Regions from separate parts of the Pseudoalteromonas sp. SG44-17 genome, predicted to be linked through region 2. Evidence: predicted binding sites of a transcription regulator. Region 2 holds the regulator's gene; each other region holds the start of a gene.
The links. Region 2 encodes sigma-54, which starts transcription at its own class of promoters, with help from an activator protein. Its sites were predicted from a motif close to GTTGGCACGNNNNTNGNNT; they were not measured.

Region 1 (4,924 bases), on a different contig from region 2:
GTAGCAAACCGACCAACGCCCCATTACTCAAGTCGAACTGCTGTAATTGTGGCCAAAACAGACTGATGATGCCCAATACCCCTATCAATGCACCCGTATAAATACGTTTAGCGATGGGTTTACCAAAAAATAATCGGGTATTTACAATGTTCATTAATAACAACATTGAAAAGGCGATTGATGCCATGGCTGACGTTAAATAATGTTGTGCCCAGTAAAGTACTAAGTAATTAAGGCCAAAGTTACACAGTGCTAGTAATACGAAAAAGCCATGATCGCGACGACTATAATTCATCGGTAATTTTTTAATATTCACCCATACCCACATTAGAATTGCAGCCAAACTAAAGCGATAAAATAGTGAAACTTCAACGGCGATATCGCCAAGTTGAAATTCGATTGCGAGCCAGGTAGAGCCCCAAATTAAAACGGTTAGTGCATAAAGCACGATACTTTTCATGGCCTTGGTCCATTATGTCGATTAAGTGTTTATTTTAAGATACTTCTGTATACTTAACATACACAGAAAACTATAAATGCAACCTATACAGATTGTACGGCTTTAAGGTGTCTACTATGTCGCTGGTGATCAGCAAAACCAACCATGACTTTTTATATCAGCAAGTAATGCAGCTGGTGCGTGAGCTGAGTGAGCAGGGGACACTATTACCAGGCGAAAAACTCCCCTCATTACGTAAAATGGCCACTAAGCTGAATGTCAGTATTCCGACGGTGAAATTGGCTTACCAATCACTTGAGGCACAAGGTTTGGTTGAAGCACGAGAAAAGTCAGGCTATTTTTTAAAAACGGCACATACCCAGTTAGCGCGGCCAAAGCGGGTTAAACTCAATCGTGAGCCAGTTTCGGTCAACATGCAGGTATTAATTGAGCAAGTGTATGATGCAATTCATCAAGCCGATGTCGTACCGTTTGGCATTGCTAATCCTGTTGCTGCCGCTCCAACTGATAAAATGCTAAGTCGTACGATGCGCCGGGTTATGTCGATTGCCGGCAGTCGCGCCATAAATTATGGTGCGATGGATGGTTTTGCACCATTGAAAAAGCAGTTAATCCATCGTTATTTAGATTTTGGCATTGGTGTTGACTCGCAAGAACTTGTGATCACCAACGGTGCTCAAGAAGCACTGGCGATCGCGCTAAAATGTGTCACTAAAGTAGGTGATGTGGTGGCGATCGAGTCACCTTGTTATTTTGGTATCATTGAATTGATCGAAAGCCTGGGCCTCAAGGCGCTCGAGATCCCGCTGTGTCCTGATGATGGGATCTGGCTTGATGATCTGAGCCAGGCTTTACATGATCACGATATTAAAGCCTGTGTGTTCTCTACTTCGATCAATAATCCTGTGGGTAGTTTTATGCCTGATCATAAGCGTAAACAATTAGTAGAGTTATTGGAATCTCAAGATGTGGTGCTAATTGAAGATGATGTGTATGGTGATTTACATTTTACCCCGCAGCGCGGTACACCCGCTCAGGCTTACTCAACAAAAGGGTTGGTATTAACCTGTGCATCGTTTTCTAAAACTGCGGCGCCGAGTTATCGTGTTGGCTGGTTGATTGCCGGAAAGTTTGCTGCCAAAGCGCGTCGCTATAAGCGTGCATTGAGTTGTTCTACTTCATTGATCAATCAATGGACGTTATATGAATTTATAGTTAGTGGTGATTATGATCGTAATATAAAACTACTGCGACAGCGTCTACGTTCTAATAAAGAACGAATGATCTGGTGTTTACAACAGGCCTTTCCGAGTACCGCTAGGATCAGCGATCCGCAAGGCGGATGTGTGATCTGGATTGATTTAGGTGCGGCTTACGATAGTGTAAAACTATTTCAACTGGCATTAGAAAGTGGCATTAGCATTACTCCTGGCTATATTTTTTCAGCCACTAATAAATATCGCAGTTGTATTCGATTAAGTTATGGTTTGCCATGGGGTGAAAAAATTGAACAAGCTATTATAAAGCTAGGTGAGTTAGTGCATTTAGCGAAGAAATAGCATGGCATAAAAAAGCAGCACCTTTAAAAAAGAGTGCTGCTAAAGGGATATCAAACTTTTAGCGTTTAGAACCTGAGTTCAAGTTAGTTATTTTGTTTATAACTAAATAATTGGTAGTCTTTCAATTCTGGAACTAGTTTAACTAATTGTTGCTCTTGATCAGCAATGGTTGAAAAATTACCGCACAGTGCATCAGCGCGTTTTTCAAGTTGGTTAGCTTGTTGCTCAACTTTGGCTTCAATTTCAGCTCCCATATTTTCCATGCGTTGTTCAAAGGCTTGCATATCGCCACCAGAGCCCATTAGTTCTGAACCTACAGCCATTAAAATACTACCCATCGATTGCATCATCGCAGCTTGTACAGCGCTTTCTATTTGCTCATCAAATTGGCTTTCAAAGTTTTCGCCAAATTGGCTAAAGCTTTGTTGGCCCATTACAAAAGCGCCTTGTTGGTAAAAGGTGTTTTGTACTTCTACCTGAATATCAGCCATTAATTCATTAATGCTATCTAGGCCATCGATATTAAATGCATTGGCGACTTCTTCAATGGCGACCCCGGCAATTTTAACGCCTTCAAGAGCAATGTTCGCGACTTCTGGTAATTGGCTACGCAGACTGTCTGAATAATTACTGATAGCTTGGTGTTGTTGACTGTTGAGTGTCAAAGTTTGGCCATCAATCATTAACTCGCCACTATTTATAAAAGTCATAGTGTGGTTATCAGCTGTAAAAATTTCTAATTCATTTGGCTTAATACGCACATCATTTTTAAATTCAACGTCACATGTGTCGCCGCTAAAAGAAATATTCGTCTCATTGTCATTGTGTGCCATTGCCCCTGTGGCAATGAATAAAGAACTTATTAATAGTAATTTTTTCATTTTTATTTCCTGCTAATTTGTTGATTATGACCAGTACGCATTTAACGTATTTAATACATATCAAGTTTAGTGCCAATAATTATTAGTAAATAAAAACAAAGGGTTAATTGTTTTTTACTATTTTTAAATTGTATTAGGATGTTATAAAAAAGCCATTTTTTAGTCATTTTGACTAATTTACATTGATACATAAAATATACTTATCGTTTCGATAAAAAACTCTCACTTTCCAGAACTCAAATTTAGCGCTATTTATTCACAATATCGACATAACACTATTTTAGAATCGCGTTATGGCTTTATTTTGGTGCTTTTTCATACGGTGAAATAGTGCTGAACATTTTTAATTTACCAATGATAGTGATAAAAATCCTTAATTGGTCTCAAACACTTTATGGAGTGGGTTGTGGGTAAGACATTTAGTTACGATGCGCTAGATGACGATTTTGTTGAAGACGAGTACGAAATGGTCGGGCGTAATCAACACGACAAGAATAAGCAAAAGGTTAAGAAAAAGTTGGAAGACTACCTTGAGCAAAAACGCTTGCGTAAAAACTTGGGCGATGATGACTTAGATGAGTATTTAAACGACTAAGAGATAATTTAAATAAAGAGGCAATTTGCCTCTTTATTGCTTTTAGAGTTTAGATATTACTGCTTTTAAGGGCTTTGATAATAGCACCTTCGATTTGCTGCGGTTTGGTAAATGGTGCAAAGCGTTTAATTGCCTCGCCGTCACGGCCAACTAAAAACTTAGTAAAATTCCATTTTATTTTGCGGGTTAAAAATCCAGGTAATGCTGATTTTAAATGCCTGAATACGGGGTGGGCGTTTTCGCCATTAACATCAATTTTACTCATCATCACAAAATCAACACCGTAGTTAATTAAACAACCTTGCGCTATTTCTTTTGCGCCGCCAGGCTCTTGTTTGCCGAATTGATTGCACGGAAAACCAATAATTACTAACCCTTGATCAGCGTATTTTGCATGTAATTGTTGTAAACCTTCGTACTGTGGAGTGAAGCCACATTTACTGGCAGTGTTGACAATTAACACAACTTTGCCTGCGAAATCTGAAAAATCAATGCTTTGGCCTTGCAAATTGCTGGCTGAAAGTTGATAGAAGTCGTTCATGTTGCTCTCTAGTTATTGTTGTTTGTTAAATTCTATCCTGAGTTGTGATAGACATACAGCTTAAATTATCATCACATTGCATAGACCATTTTATTTTAACTTGCATGATTAAAGCTTTTGAGTAAATGTTCAATCAATAATCGCACTCTGTATGGCATTAAATCTTTACGTGGATACACTAACCAAGAGGCATTGTCTGTTACCTGAAACTCATCAAGTAAGGTAATTAGTTGCCCGTTTTCAATATACTTATCAACAATATCAGTGGCTAAATGGGCAATGCCTAAGCCTGCTAATGTCGCAGATAATAGTGCGCGCGGATGGTTACTGCGCCAGTTGCCGGCAACTTTTACCTCTTTAATATCGCCGGCAAAATTAAATCGCCAACGTTTCCCCATGGCAATTAAGCAATTATGAGCGGTTAATTGTTGAGGCGTAGTTGGGGTTGGGTGATGTGCTAAATATTCTGGACTGGCAACGAGAGTCATGATTCGCGGGCTAAGTGGTCGTGCAATTAAGTTAGAGTCTTGCATGCGGCCAAAACGGATCGCTAAATCAAAACCTTCTTCAACTAAGTCGACATTACGATTGTTGAAGTCCATATCTACTTCGACCTCAGGGTAGCGTTTTACAAACTCAACAATTTTAGGTGCTACATGACATGCAACAAATTCACCAGCACCAGAAATTCTAATGACCCCTTTGGGTTTACGTTGCTCACCTTGCAGTTGATTATTAGCATCAATTAGCTCTTGTTTAATTGCTTTGAGCTTTACGGCATATTCGCGGCCGGCATCGGTGAGGCTTATTTTTCGGGTGGTACGTTGAAATAGCAATGAGCCTAAGCGGTTTTCAAGTTGCTGTACTTGGCGGCTGATATGGGAAGTT
Region 2 (4,924 bases):
GATAGTTCTTCAAGTACGTCACCTTGTACATCTGGATCAACCAGTTGCCATAATAAGGTACGAATCTTATGCGGGGATGACTCGAGTAATAATGCGGTGTCACACGGAGCTGTTTTTGCCAACATACGCCTTACTTGAACAAATTGACCACTGTTAAGTGACTTGGTCACTTGTTTTAGTTGTTGTAGTGGGTAATCTTGTTCAAAAGCTTCTGGCATTGGCGTCCTTAAAAAATTAATACACTTGATAGGTAGGGTAACTGTTGTCGATAATTAACGCGCTTGGTCTGTTTAATTAACGACTTTATTCAGTTTAACGCAATTTAGTGGTACTGACTACGAGCTATTCTTGTTCGTTAAAGCGTTGTGCGATCAACTCACCAATTGCTGCAAGAGCAGGTTCAGCGTCCGGGCCCTCACATACAACTTTAACTTCTTTGCCTTGGCTACTTTCTAATAGCATTAAGCCCAGTACGCTGTCGCCTGCGGCTTGTTTGTCATCTTGATGAAGTGTGATGCTGGCATCAAACTGCACGGCTAATTGCGCTAATACGCTGGCTGCGCGAGCATGTAAACCGAGTTTGTTTTTTATTAAAAATGTATCTTCTAAGCGCATCAACATTCCTTACTGTAAACGTGAGTTGTTATTCTTGTTCACGATGGCGAATTTTCACATTACTGTGGCTCATCGAGAAGCTTTCACCTATAGTTTGCGCTAGATAAACTGAGCGATGTTGACCACCGGTGCAACCAATAGCAATTGTTAAGTAACTGCGGTTATTACGTTCTAAGTGCGGTAACCAAGTTTGTACAAAGGTTTGGATCTGCCAAGTGAATTTTTGCACGATACTGTGACTGGCTAAATAATCTTTTACTGGTTGATCCAGGCCTGTGAGCGGTTTTAACTCAGGCTCCCAGTGTGGATTAGGTAAAAAACGTGCATCAAATACATAATCGGCTTCTTTTGGAATACCATGCTTAAAACCAAATGATTCAAAGGTGATGATTAGTTTTTTATCTTTTTTCCCTAAAATCTTTTCACGGATTGACTCAGCAAGCTGGTGGACACTGAGATCTGTGGTATCAAGCATGAAATCAGCACGAGTAGTTAATACATCAAGCAACACTTTTTCTTGCTTGATGGCTAAATCCAGTGGCAAAGAGTCCAAAGATAATGGGTGTAAGCGGCGGGTTTCAGAAAATCGCTTGATCAAGGTTTGATCATCACTGTCTAAATAAAATAGCGTCGGATTTGCAAAGCCAGGCAAGTATTCAAGAATGTCGTTAAATTCTTCCTGCTCCTTCGGTAAATTACGAACATCGATACTGACGGCTATTTTGTCGTAATTATCAGAGACACTGCGTACTAATGACGGTAATAAGTTAACTGGAATATTATCTACACAATAATAGCCAAGATCTTCTACTACACGTAAAGCAACAGATTTACCTGAGCCAGAACGCCCACTGATGATGATTAACTCCATGTAAATTCTCCTTCATTTAATACCAATTTTATTAAAAACATGCTCATTCTTGCTTGTTAAATAACCCACTAACTTTGTTTAAAATTATTTATATAGAACAACTATATAAATAATTTCCACCTTGTTCTAGAGCTATTTCCCTGTTGCAATAATTACTCTCTAATTCAATACAATTGGTATGACTACGATTGAGCTGCAATTACATGATACAAATCTTGGTCTGTTTTTGCGCTACGTAGTTGTTTACAAAAATCTTTGTTATTGAGTTTATCAGCAATTGTGGCTAACGTCTTCAAATGAAGTTGGCTGTCACCATCTGGTACGATGAGGGCTACAAATATATCAACTGGGCGATTATCAATCGCATCAAAATCAACCGGTGATTCACTCACTAAAATTATTGCTAGCGGGTTTTCAACACCACTCATACGGCCATGAGGGATAGCAATACCACGACCAATACCGGTACTACCTAGTTTTTCTCTCGATAGTAGTGCGTTGAGGATTTCTTGTTGTGATAGCTGAGGGAGTTGTTCATGAGCCAATTGGCTTATAAATTCAATGATCCGTTTTTTGCTATTAAAAAGGACCGCAGCTTTACTGCAGTCCTGACAAATAAGTGAGCTTAATTTCATAGTGTTAGTGTCGAGCGTGCTTCTCTTTGTGTTTAATTACTTGACGATCAAGTTTATCGATTAGTCCGTCAATAGCTGCATACATGTCTTGGTGCTCAGTCGAGGCAAATAATTCAGCGCCACTGACATGTAATGTGGCCTCTGCTTTTTGGCTTAGTTTTTCTACATCAAGAATAACATGGACATTATTGATATGATCAAAATGCCTTTCAAGCTTGGCAAACTTATTGTTTACATAGTCTCTTAATGAATCAGTAATTTCTACGTGACGACCAGTTAAATTTAGTTGCATAAGCATTTTCCTCTTGTGATTTTACGCCTTAAATCAAACTTTTACGTTGATTTGACGGTGGAATAGCCAGCGACTCGCGGTATTTTGCAATAGTCCGTCTAGCTACTTTGATACCTTGCTCTGCCAATATATCTGCAATCTTACTATCACTCAATGGTTTCGCTGAGTTTTCTGCACTGATCAATTTTCTGATCAATGCTCGAATAGCTGTCGAAGAGCATTCGCCGCCGTTCTCAGTGCTTACATGACTTGAGAAAAAATACTTTAACTCAAAAATACCACGGGGGGTATGCATGTACTTTTGTGTCGTTACGCGAGAGATTGTTGATTCGTGCATCTCAACCATTTCAGCAACGTCGTTTAGTACCATAGGTCGCATTGCTTCAGGGCCATGCTCAAAGAATCCCTGCTGTTGTTTTACAATGCAGTTAGTTACTTTGAGTAACGTCTCGTTACGACTTTCTAGGCTTTTAATAAACCATTTAGCTTCTTGCAAATGCGAGCGTATAAATTGGCTGTCAGTGCTTGATTTTACTGAGCGTGACATTGCCGCATATTGGCTGTTCACTCTAATTTTTGGCATGCTGTCTGGATTAAGTTCAACCACCCAGCGACCTTTAATTTTTTTCACCGAAACATCAGGTATAACATACTCTGACTCTTCGCGTACTATAGTATCCGCAGGCTTTGGGTTAAGGCTGTGGATCAGTGTCATTACTTCTTTCAGCTCATCTTCTTTAAGCTTAGTCTTTTTCATCAAAGTGCGATAGTCACGACTAGCTAATAAATCGATATGATCAGTTAAAATCATTTTAGTCTCGCTAATCCAAGGAGTTGCAGGATCAAATTGATTTAATTGAATACATAAACATTCTTGTAGGCTGCGCGCAGCAATACCAACAGGGTCAAATAACTGAATGCGTTTTAACACTGCTTGCACTTCGTCGAGTTCGATTTCTTCTTCGTTATTACCTTGATTTAAGCTCTCTGCGATGTCTTCGCAGCTCAAGGTTAAAATACCTGAATCGTCAACAGCTTCAACAATCGCAATGGCAATGGCTTCATCGGTTGGACTAAAAGGTGTGAGCTGTAATTGCCACATCAGATATTCGTGCAGGGTTTCAGTTGAAGCACCTTGATAAATTGACTCATCTTCAGGCATTGGGCCGGATGACGTATTTGGCGCAGCACTCATGTATTCGTCCCAGGTGACGTCCATAGCCATTTCGTCACTTAAAGTCTCTTTGCTTAATGCTTCGCTACTTTCTTGTTCATATTCGCTGGGCTTGTCGTCTGCTGATGCACTAACGGTTAAGTCATCGTTGTCTTGTTTTTGTTCGTTTTTACCAGCCGTGTCGTCTGAATATTCATGCTCTTCTAGCTCTAACAATGGATTGCTGTCGAGTGCTTCTTGAATTTCTTGCTGGAGATCCAATGTACTGAGTTGCAATAAGCGAATTGCTTGTTGCAGCTGTGGTGTCATTGTAAGTTGCTGGCCCATGCGCAGCTGGAGTGATTGCCTCATGTATCTCTAACAATCCTTTTATTGTTATCATCGTTAAGTCTAGCAGATACTTAGCCGAGCGTGGCTTTATAGCCTAAATTGCTCGCCCAGGTAAACATCGCGGACTGTTTGGTCGGCAAGTACATGCTCAGGGGTACCTGATGCAATTAACTCCCCATGAGAAACTATGTAGGCTTTTTCACAAACATCAAGGGTTTCTCGTACATTGTGGTCGGTAATAAGTACGCCAATACCACGGTTTTTAAGGTGTTCAATAATCTTCTTTATATCTAACACTGAAATAGGATCAACGCCAGCAAAAGGCTCATCAAGTAAGATAAATTTTGGATTTGCGGCTAAAGCGCGTGCAATTTCAACTCGACGACGTTCACCACCAGATAATGCCATACCTTGGCTGTCGCGAATATGTTGAATGCTAAACTCATCAAGTAAGCTGTCTAGTGCTTCTTCTCTGGCTTGTTTATTCAGCTCTTTACGAGTTTCTAAAATAGCCATCAGGTTTTGATAAACAGTTAACTTACGAAAGATGGATGATTCTTGTGGTAAGTAGCCAATCCCTAACCGTGCGCGACTGTGCATTGGCAGTAAAGTGATGTCATTATCATCAATACTTATTTTACCTTTGTCGCTAGGTACTAAACCCACAATCATATAAAAAGTGGTGGTTTTACCTGCGCCATTAGGACCCAGTAAGCCAACAATGCTGCCTGCGCTAACTTCTAAACCCACGCTTTTTACAACTTGGCGACCTTTATAGCTTTTTGCTAAAAATTCAGCTTTTAATATACTCATGGCTGCCCTTTAGGTTTGTCTTTTTTACTGTCAACAGGTACCAAAATAGTGTGTACGCGATCGTTTGAGCTTGCGCCTTTTTCAGCACTGATCAGCTGTTGGTCCATATCATAGGTAATGCTTTTGGCATTAATTTTTTGACCTGCTTGAGTGACTTGTGCATTACCAATTAACGTTAAATAGCGCTTGGCGAC
Region 3 (4,924 bases), on a different contig from region 2:
TAATAAAGGCGAAAAGCTTAAAGTGATTGGCCGCGAAGCCCGTAAAGATCTCGAAGAAATGCTTGATAATAAAGTGTTTTTAGAACTTTGGGTGAAGGTTAAATCAGGTTGGGCTGACGACGAGAGAGCACTTCGCAGTTTAGGCTATGGTGAAGATTAATAGCCTAAGCGATATTTATGGATAGCGACTTCTACACGGCATATTTATTACACCGACGTCCTTTTAGTGACTCACAAGTAATGCTTGATATGTTAGTAGAAGGCGTTGGCCAGTTGCGCATGCTGGCGCGAATTAGCGGTCGCCAAGCAACAAAATACAAAGCTCAGTTACAACCCTTCCAAGCTTTACTGGTAAATTATACCGGTAAACACGACCTGAAATATATCCAACGATTTGAACTACATGGCACGCAATCCACACTAGTTGGGGATCAGCTTTATTGTGGGTTTTACCTCAATGAACTAACCAACCGCATTGTACCAATTAATGAACCAATTGATCATGCCTATCAATTGTATAAAACTCACCTACAACAGCTTAACCAGCACCCTAACTTACAAGCTGTATTACGTTCTTATGAATTTCAATTATTAGAATTATTAGGCTATGGCGTTGACTTTAGTTTTGATGCCGCAGGCGATCCAATTTCGGCAGAGCAAACGTATAGTTACTTTGCTGAATACGGCTTTGTTGCCCAAGAAAATCAAGGCAGTGGCTTTTCTGGCGCGCAGTTAAATGCAATTGCAGCTCATGACTTTAGTGCGCCGGATGTGTTATATATGGCGAAACAATTAAGTCGTCATTTAATGAAGCCTTTATTAGGCAAAAAACCATTAAAAAGTCGCGAGCTGTTTATATCCAAATAGTTTGGGTATTCACCAACAATCTTAATACGGTATTTTTAACCGTTATTTTTACAGGTAAAAAAATGAAAGATATTCTTTTGGGTATAAACGTTGATCATATTGCTACCTTACGCCAAGCTCGGGGTACAAGTTACCCAGATCCAGCACATGCTGCGAGTGTTGCTGAGCATGCTGGCGCTGATGGGATCACTATTCATTTACGTGAAGACCGTCGTCACATTCAAGATCGTGACGTGTATGTGATGGCTAAAACAATCCAAACACGAATGAACCTTGAAATAGCGGTTACAGATGAAATGATTGATATTGCTTTAGATGTTAAGCCAGCTTATGTTTGCTTAGTACCAGAAAAACGTGAAGAGTTGACCACCGAAGGCGGTTTAGACGTTGTTGGTAATCTAGATAAGATTAAAGCCGCGACAGCAAAATTAACTGACGCCGGTATAAAAGTGTCGTTATTTATCGATGCAGACAAAGCACAACTAGATGCAGCTACAGCCTGTAATGCCCCATATGTTGAAATTCATACTGGCGCTTATGCGGATGCGCAAACTGATGCTGAGATACAAAAACAACTTGAGCATATTCATCAAGGTGTAAAGTATGCAGCAAGTTTGGGTTTGATAGTAAACGCCGGCCACGGACTTCATTATCATAACGTGAAACCGATTGCTGCTATGAAAGAGATTTACGAACTAAACATTGGTCACGCAATTATAGCGCGTGCAGCCATAGATGGATTAGATAAAGCAGTACGTGACATGAAGCGACTAATGCTAGAAGCGAGAGCTTAATTTTAACTTCTCTTAAAATGCAAAAAACGACTCAAAAGAGTCGTTTTTTATTATTTGTATCTAACTGGATTAACAGTTAGTTTCTTTAGCGTTAACGCCTTCTTTTACTTCTTCACAGGCGTCTTCTACTTTGTTTTGTACGTCGGTTACAGCTTCATCGATGCGTTCACCGGCCTCTTCTGCATGATTGTCTTCACAACCCATGATAAAAAAACTAGCGAATAAAGCGATCACAGCAGTTTTAATAGTTGTCGATTTCATAATGTAATTCCTTGTAAAATTAATAAATGTGTTGTTATTTAAAATAAATTGTTATCACTTAGGGACATTGCCGCGCAACGCACCTGAAACGAGTGAAATAACTAACAATACAATAAAGATAAAAAAGATAATCTTAGCAATTCCTGCTGCGGCACCTGCGATACCACCAAAACCTAACACTGCAGCAATAAGCGCAATAACTAAAAATGTAATTGTCCAGCGTAACATTGTCGTCTCCTTGGTTTGTTAATTTGTTCAGAGTAAATAATGCCAGTTACATGCCATGTGTTTAAATCCTTTATTATCAATTGGATAGTGTTTATTTTATTTATTTTCATGAATTAGGTGGGAATTATTTACAGCTTTATCTGTAACTTATACTCGGCGTCCTGGAAAATAAATATTTCAGCATGATTTTTTGGTAAGACCAATTTCATGTTGAGTGCTTTTTCATTAATTTAACAGTTGTTGAGTAGTTCGGTTGGTAAGTTATTAAGGTGCAGATTAGATTTCACTTATAAGTTATAGCTATATTCAGTATTTTTATCATCTATATCCTATTAAATTATAGTAAAAAGCAGTGTGTTAACTTTGCTGAAGATATGTTAGCTTTATATTAATTGGTTTTACCAATTTACAAAGTGTTGGACTTGGTCTGTTTCTTTGATATAATTATTGCATAAATATTTAAATAAAGTGATTTTTTACCTATCTTTCGGGTGGGTAAGAATACTCAGGGGGGGGGCAGAATGGATATAGGTCAATTACTTGCTACTGCAGCAAACTTAATGCTCACTGGGATGGTGGGAGTTTTCGTTTTTCTTTCGTTGTTGATTGCAGCAATTACCGCTATGTCTAAATTAGCGAGCCGCTTTGAACAGCCGGTTGTAATGCCAACGCGCACACCATCGATCAAAGCACCCGGTGTACCAAGTGAACACATCGCTGCGATAAGTGCTGCCATAGCTCAGTACAAAAATAAACAAAAACTATAAGGGATGACTTGTGGCTAAATTAAAATTAACAGAATTAGTACTTAGAGACGCGCATCAATCATTATTAGCAACGCGTATGCGTTTGGATGACATGCTACCGATTGCACAAAAATTAGATGATGCAGGTTACTGGTCGATCGAATCATGGGGTGGGGCTACTTTTGATTCATGCATTCGTTATTTGGGTGAAGATCCTTGGGAGCGTATTCGTGCTCTTAAAAAAGCTATGCCAAATACTAAACAGCAAATGTTATTACGTGGTCAAAACCTTTTAGGCTATCGTCATTATGCAGATGATGTTGTTGAAAAATTTGTAGAGCGAGCGCACAAAAATGGTGTTGATGTGTTTCGTATTTTTGATGCGATGAACGATGTTCGTAATCTTGAAACGGCTATTAAAGCTGCGATTAAAGTTGGCGCACATGCACAAGGTACAATTTCGTACACAGTAAGCCCGGTTCATACACTTGATATGTGGTTAACGCTTGCCAAGCAGCTTGAAGAGTTAGGCTGTCATTCAATTTGTATTAAAGATATGGCTGGTTTGCTTAAACCATACGATGCAGAAGAGTTAATCAAAGCGTTAAAAGAAACAGTCTCTATTCCAATTGCAATGCAGTGTCATGCCACAACAGGTTTAAGTACTGCTACTTACCAAAAAGCGATTGATGCAGGTATTGATATGCTTGACACCGCAATTTCATCAATGAGTATGACTTACGGACACAGCGCAACTGAAACGATTGTATCGATTGTTGAAGGTACTGAACGTGATACTGAGCTGGATTTAAATCAACTCGAAGAGATTGCAGCTTATTTCCGCGATGTTCGTAAAAAATATGCCGCGTTTGAAGGCAGCTTAAAAGGTGTTGATGGCCGTATTTTATTAGCGCAAGTGCCTGGTGGCATGTTAACTAATATGGAAAACCAGCTTAAAGAGCAAGGTGCTGCGGATAAATTGAATGAAGTATTACTTGAGATCCCACGTGTACGTGAAGACTTAGGTTATTTACCGTTAGTTACACCAACATCACAAATTGTTGGTACACAAGCAGTATTAAATGTATTGACGGGCGAGCGTTATAAAACTATCACCAAAGAAACTGCCGGAGTGCTAAAAGGTGAGTATGGCGTAACTCCTGCGCCGATGAATAAAGAATTACAAGAGCGCGTACTTAATGGTGCAGAAGTCATTACTTGCCGCCCAGCTGATTTATTGCAACCAGAACTAGAAATACTCCAAGCTGAGTTATTAAAAGAAGCAAAAGAGCAAGGCTTAAGCTTAGCGGATGAGCAGATTGATGACGTGTTAACGTATGCATTATTCCCACAAATTGGGTTGAAATTCATTAAAAATCGTAATAACCCAGATGCTTTCGAAGCTGTACCAAGTGCTGAATCTGCTAATAAAGAACAACCAGTTAGCAATAAAAAAAGTAACAGCAACACAGTAAAAGCAGAGCAGTACAGCGTAAAAGTAGATGGTAAAGTTTATGATGTAGTGGTTGCACAAGGCGGTGAGCTTAAAGAAGTAACACTTAAAGATAGTGAGCATATTCCACAATCGGCGTCAGTTGCTTCCGGCGAAACACTTAACGCTCCACTTGCTGGTAACATCTTTAAAATCAAGGTGAAAGCGGGTCAAACGGTAAATGAAGGCGATGTAGTGATCATCATGGAAGCGATGAAAATGGAAACTGAAATTCGTGCAACCCACACCGGTACTATTGCTGAAATTCTTGTTGCTGAAGGTGATTCAGTGGCAACGGGTGACGCTATGATAGCACTAGCTTAGGAGCGCAGAGGATGGAAGCATTATTAAACCTCTGGCAAGCAACAGGTATTGCTAATTTTACATTTCCTGCGCTTATTATGATCGCAGTAGGGTGTTTATTGTTGTATCTGGCAATTGCGCGCAACTTTGAGCCGTTATTATTATTACCAATTGGCTTTGGGGCAATATTAACAAATATCCCCGTAGCTGGCTTATCAGACCCCGGTGGTTTG
Region 4 (4,924 bases), on a different contig from region 2:
TGAAGCGGCGATGTCGAGCACCTCAGGTTTATCAGTTAGTACCCGCATGGGTGAAGTCGAGACCATTGAATTTAACCAAGATGGTGGGCTGGGGATCAGTGTGTACGTTGGTAATCACAAAGGCTCTGCGTCAACAGCTGATTTAAACCCCAAAACACTGCGTACAGTGGTAGAGAAAGCCATTGATATCGCCAAGTTTACTTCAGATGATCCACATAATGGCGTAGCCGATAAAGACCTACTTGAATTTGCTCCGCTTGATTTGGATTTATACCACCCGTGGGATGTCAGCCCTGAGCAGGGCATTGAATTGTGTCATGCTGCAGAGCAAGCAGCGCTTAATGCCGATGCGCGTATTGTTAATTCAGATGGCGCCAGTTTTTCATCGCATCAAGGTTTACGTGTGTATGGTAATAGCCATGGTCTTATCACAGGTTACCCGCGTACTCGCCACAGCATTAGTACTATGGTGATTGGTAAAGATGGTGAGCAAATGCAGCGAGATTCAGCTTATACCGTAGCGCGAGACCAAGCTGGTTTGAAAGATGCTGCGGCAGTAGGTTTAGAGGCTGCGAGTGAAACTCTTGCTAAGCTCAATAGCAAAAAATTAGGTACCATGAAAGTCCCAGTTGTTTTTCGTGCAGATATAGCTAATTCATTGTTTGGTCACTTGGTGTCTGCAATAGGTGGTGGTGCGCTGTATCGTAAATCGAGCTTTTTGTTGGATAGCCTTGGCACGCAAGTATTTAATAAGTGCGTTAATATTTCAGAGCGCCCGCATATTTTTAAAGGTTTAGCGTCTTCACCATTCGATAGTGAAGGGGTAAAAACTATCGACCGTGAAATCATTCAAGGCGGTGATCTGCAAACTTACTTATTAGCGAGCTACGCAGCCCGAAAAATGAATATGACACCTACCGGTCATGCTGGTGGTATTCATAACTGGTTAGTAGAACAAACTCATGCTGACTTAGCTGCGTTGTTAAAAACGATGGGCACTGGTTTATTGGTCACTGAATTAATGGGCCAAGGCGTTAATACCGTAACAGGTGATTACTCGCGTGGTGCTGCCGGTTTTTGGGTTGAGAATGGCGAAATACAATACCCTGTAAGCGAAATTACCATCGCTGGTAAACTGCAAGATATGTTTAAAGGCATTAGTGGCATAGGCGGTGACATAGAGCGCCGTGGTGGAATTCAGACCGGTTCGGTATTGATTGAACAAATGCAGATTGCGGGAAGCTAGGTTAAAGCTATAAGTTTTAATTTGCGTAGGCGCGGCTTTATGCCGCGCAAATTTTTTAAAGGAACTAGGTTCTAGGAAAGACACTAGGGGTTAGGCCCTAAAACCTAGCACCTTTAACCTATATTGTTTTCTCATTACCCCTTATCCTCACACATCTTTTGTTATTAAATCTTTTATAAAAAACACTTTACCTCAACGTTGCTTGAGGTTTTATTGTGGCTTTAATTACTTAAATAAAGGAATTTAATTATGTATTTAGAGCATGTAAATTTGGTAGTCGATGATGTTGAAGCTATGCTGCACTTTTATAAGGCGGCTTTTCCGTACTGGTCTATAAGAAGTCAAGGCGAAGGGGAGTGGTACGGTAAACCACGAAAATGGTTACACTTTGGCGATGATTTTCAGTATTTAGCATTGAGTGATCATGGTGAACAACATAACCGTGACTTAACCGGACATCAAGTTGGCTTAGCGCACTTTGCTTATGTTACGAATAATATTGCTGCAGTAATTTCGCGTTTAGAAAGCGCTGGTTACAGTATTGATAAGCCTGGTGCGGTAAATCCATTTCGTAAAAATGTGTATTTTATTGACCCCGCAGGGTTTGAAGTAGAGTTTGTTGAATATTTAAGTGATATTCCTAGTGAGCGTAATAATGATTTATAACATTAGTTTCGCGTCAGCAAGCTCAACGCCTACGGGTGTTAACGTTAATCTCAGTGTTTAATTAATCACTTGTACGAGTGGCTTGCTACCACGTTTCAAAATGTGGCTCTGGTGTTTTTGCGTCAGCAAGCTTAACGCCTACGGTGCTAAAGTTTATCTCGGTGTTAAATTTACTTTGATGTTTATTACTTACTTGTAGGCGAGCGGTTTGCCACCGCGTTTTGAAATGTACTCTGGTGTTTGTGCGCCAGCAAGCTTAACGCCTACGGGTTTTAACGTTTATCTCGGTGTTAAATTACTTGTAGGCGAGTGGCTTGCCACCGCGATATTCAATATTGTTTCGGTGTTTTTGCGTCAGCAAGCTTAACGCCTACGGGTGTTAAGCTTTAACTGTGTTTTATCCATTAATGTTTATTGATATCTTGCCAACTGGTTTTAAGGCTGTTGGCGAATGAGACAAACTTTTCTTTAATGGTGCGCTTAATTTTAATTTCCACAGAGCCCAGAATAACTTTTCCTTCGATAGTAATGGTTGGCCCTTGGTGTTTATTCAGTGACACTGATTTGTTTTCAACACTACCAATAATACTGAACAGTTTTGATACAACATTGACGTGTTCTGGCACATAAATTTCATCATTGCCTAGTAAGCAATTGACATGGATGGTGATATTTTGATGCTGAAATATGGCGTCAGTGAAATCAAGTTCAATAGATCCAAGTAAGTTCGTCAGGTGGATTTCTTTTGGTACTACCCATTGCCCACTGCGCTCGTTTGATCCTAAGATACTTCGCAAGTGCAATGTTTCATCGCTGCTTTTATTACTATAGTTTGGGCTAAACTGCGCACGTTTTTCCCACTGGTAATTACTATCGGTTGTTAATTCTAGGTCACTTACCAAATCAATTAAGCTTTGGTTATCTTTCGCAGCCATTGCCTGATCTAATCGACGCTCAAAAGCATCAGCTGAAATAACAGCATGACTGTAGTTATATATTAATTGATCAATAACTTGTTCACGCACTTGCTCAATTGGGCGATCTTCTAATTTTACAGTCATGATGTATTCCTTATAAGTGATGCTGTTGGTGTATTTTACGATTGTCAGTACTGCAATAGTTAAAGCAAAGCTTAGGCCATTTATTAATTAGCTTAGTAATCAATAATTTAAATTTATTTTCGTTAGGTGCGTTTGTTATATTAACGACAGATTAACGAATAATGCTATTAAATGGTTAATTTTGCAACGACCAGAATAAATTACCGAGCAGTCTGTAAATAATTACCAAGACTAAAGCTAGTGCTATATGAAATTAAGTTTAAGCGATTGATTTTAAATGTTTTAAAAGTTGGCTTGATGTTCGCATTAATCATATTGTCTTTAATCAAAAGGAGAAAGATTATGAAAACATTTAACAAATCTATTATTGCAGCGTTAGTTCTTGGTACAACCGCTATGGGTGCTCAAGCAAATAGCTGGGAAAATGAAAGTAAAGATGCTTGGATTGATGGTAAGGCAGAAACGGTTCTGTTAATGAACACTAACTTAAACAACTTTGACATTAACACTGATGTAAAAAATGGCAAGGTTGTACTAACTGGTAAAGTTGAAAGTGAGCTTGATAAAGAGTTAGCGGAAGAGCTTATCTTAAGTCTAGATGGTGTAACTGATGTTGATAACGAGCTAACGGTCGTTAAAAACACGGATACAAAAAGCAAGAAGATGAAATCAGATAGCACAGAAAGTGATTTAACGGATGCTAAAATTACTACCGTGATTACAACACGCTATTTATTTAATTCTGAAGTAGGCGGTACGGATATTGACGTAGATACCGATAAAGGTGTGGTAACGCTAAATGGTACTGTTGGTTCGGATGCTGAAAAACAGCTAGCGGTGAAAATTGCTAAGAATGCTGAAGATGTTCGCGATGTAGTTGATAACTTAACTATTGTAGCTGAATAATCTATAAGCCACGAATGCCCAGTTATGCTGGGCTTTCTTATACAAATTTCAGGGAGTGAGAGTCATGGATTTAATACGAATTATATTTTCAGTGCTTATTCCACCACTTGGTGTATTTTTACAAGTTGGTTTAGGTGCTCAATTTTGGATTAATATTTTGTTAACATTACTAGGGTATATTCCTGGTCTAATACATGCAATTTATATAATCGCACGTCGTTAGAGTCACAGTGTTAAATATAACAAGGATGAACAGCCAATAGATGGCAAGGAGTAACATTATGGATAACGTATTAAGGAAAAACCAACAAGGGATCGTAAAAAGCGCAAAGCCACTTTGGACGGCACAACAATGGAAGGAGCTAATGAATAGCGCATCAAGGAGCGAAGTAAAAGCAGCAAGGAATGGGCTTTAAATATCAGAGTATATAAATATCAAATACTAGAAGGATTTTGCTAGGATGTTATATATCAAAATTATAAGTGCATGTTGTTATTTTAATTAAGAACATCCACTTATAACCTTCCCCAAGAATGTTTAACCTCTCATTTTATTATAATCATAGACTGGTCGATCACCGCGTTTTGAAATGTGCCCTGGTGTGTTTGCGTCAGCAAGCTCAACGCCTACGGGTGTTAACGTTTGCCTCAGTGTTTAATTACTCACTGTAGGCGAGTGGCTTGCCACCGCGTTTTAAATGTGGCTTGGTGTTGGTGCGTCAGCAAGCTCAACGCCTACGGGTGTTAACGTTAATCTCAGTGTTTAATTACTCACTGTAGGCGAGTGGCTTGCCACCGCGTTTTGAATGTGGCTCGGAGTTTGTGCGTCAGCAAGCTTAACGCCTACGGGTGTTAACGTTTATCTCGGTGTTAAATCACTTGTAGGCGAGTGGCTTGCCACCGCGATATTAAATATTGTATCGGTGTTTGTGCGTCAGCAAGCTCAACGCCTAATGGTGTTAACGTTAATCTCAGTGTTTAATTACTCACTTGTAAGCGAGTGGCTTGCCACCGCGTTTTAAATGTGGCTCGGAGTTTGTACGTC

Region 1: the regulator sigma-54 is predicted to act here: its motif matches at 2,959-2,977, upstream of H5182_RS09580 (YggN family protein).
Region 3: the regulator sigma-54 is predicted to act here: its motif matches at 2,190-2,208, upstream of H5182_RS10790 (DUF1328 family protein).
Region 4: the regulator sigma-54 is predicted to act here: its motif matches at 3,262-3,280, upstream of H5182_RS20795 (BON domain-containing protein).

The regions. Positions count from the first base shown of each region.
Region 1 covers NZ_JACJEV010000010.1:77,977-82,900, reverse strand. Annotated here, with positions in the region: gene H5182_RS09590 (DMT family transporter) at 1-460, opposite strand, end outside; gene H5182_RS09585 (PLP-dependent aminotransferase family protein) at 577-2,019, shown strand; gene H5182_RS09580 (YggN family protein) at 2,103-2,900, opposite strand; gene H5182_RS09575 (PA3496 family putative envelope integrity protein) at 3,307-3,495, shown strand; gene H5182_RS09570 (glutathione peroxidase) at 3,545-4,036, opposite strand; gene H5182_RS09565 (LysR family transcriptional regulator) at 4,132-4,924, opposite strand, start outside.
Region 2 covers NZ_JACJEV010000051.1:1,197-6,120, forward strand. Annotated here, with positions in the region: gene mgtE (magnesium transporter) at 1-218, opposite strand, end outside; gene H5182_RS20815 (HPr family phosphocarrier protein) at 343-615, opposite strand; gene rapZ (RNase adapter RapZ) at 644-1,486, opposite strand; gene ptsN (PTS IIA-like nitrogen regulatory protein PtsN) at 1,669-2,121, opposite strand; gene hpf (ribosome hibernation promoting factor) at 2,126-2,413, opposite strand; gene H5182_RS20835 (RNA polymerase factor sigma-54) at 2,442-3,938, opposite strand; gene lptB (LPS export ABC transporter ATP-binding protein) at 4,005-4,730, opposite strand; gene lptA (lipopolysaccharide transport periplasmic protein LptA) at 4,727-4,924, opposite strand, start outside.
Region 3 covers NZ_JACJEV010000012.1:65,192-70,115, forward strand. Annotated here, with positions in the region: gene era (GTPase Era) at 1-160, shown strand, start outside; gene recO (DNA repair protein RecO) at 178-867, shown strand; gene pdxJ (pyridoxine 5'-phosphate synthase) at 930-1,661, shown strand; gene H5182_RS10785 (hypothetical protein) at 1,731-1,922, opposite strand; gene H5182_RS10790 (DUF1328 family protein) at 1,977-2,150, opposite strand; gene H5182_RS10795 (OadG family protein) at 2,672-2,917, shown strand; gene oadA (sodium-extruding oxaloacetate decarboxylase subunit alpha) at 2,928-4,712, shown strand; gene H5182_RS10805 (sodium ion-translocating decarboxylase subunit beta) at 4,724-4,924, shown strand, end outside.
Region 4 covers NZ_JACJEV010000050.1:15,102-20,025, forward strand. Annotated here, with positions in the region: gene pmbA (metalloprotease PmbA) at 1-1,246, shown strand, start outside; gene H5182_RS20780 (VOC family protein) at 1,496-1,912, shown strand; gene H5182_RS20785 (hypothetical protein) at 2,121-2,279, shown strand; gene H5182_RS20790 (LiaF domain-containing protein) at 2,317-2,973, opposite strand; gene H5182_RS20795 (BON domain-containing protein) at 3,316-3,879, shown strand; gene H5182_RS20800 (YqaE/Pmp3 family membrane protein) at 3,944-4,102, shown strand; gene H5182_RS22435 (hypothetical protein) at 4,161-4,295, shown strand; gene H5182_RS20805 (hypothetical protein) at 4,686-4,901, shown strand.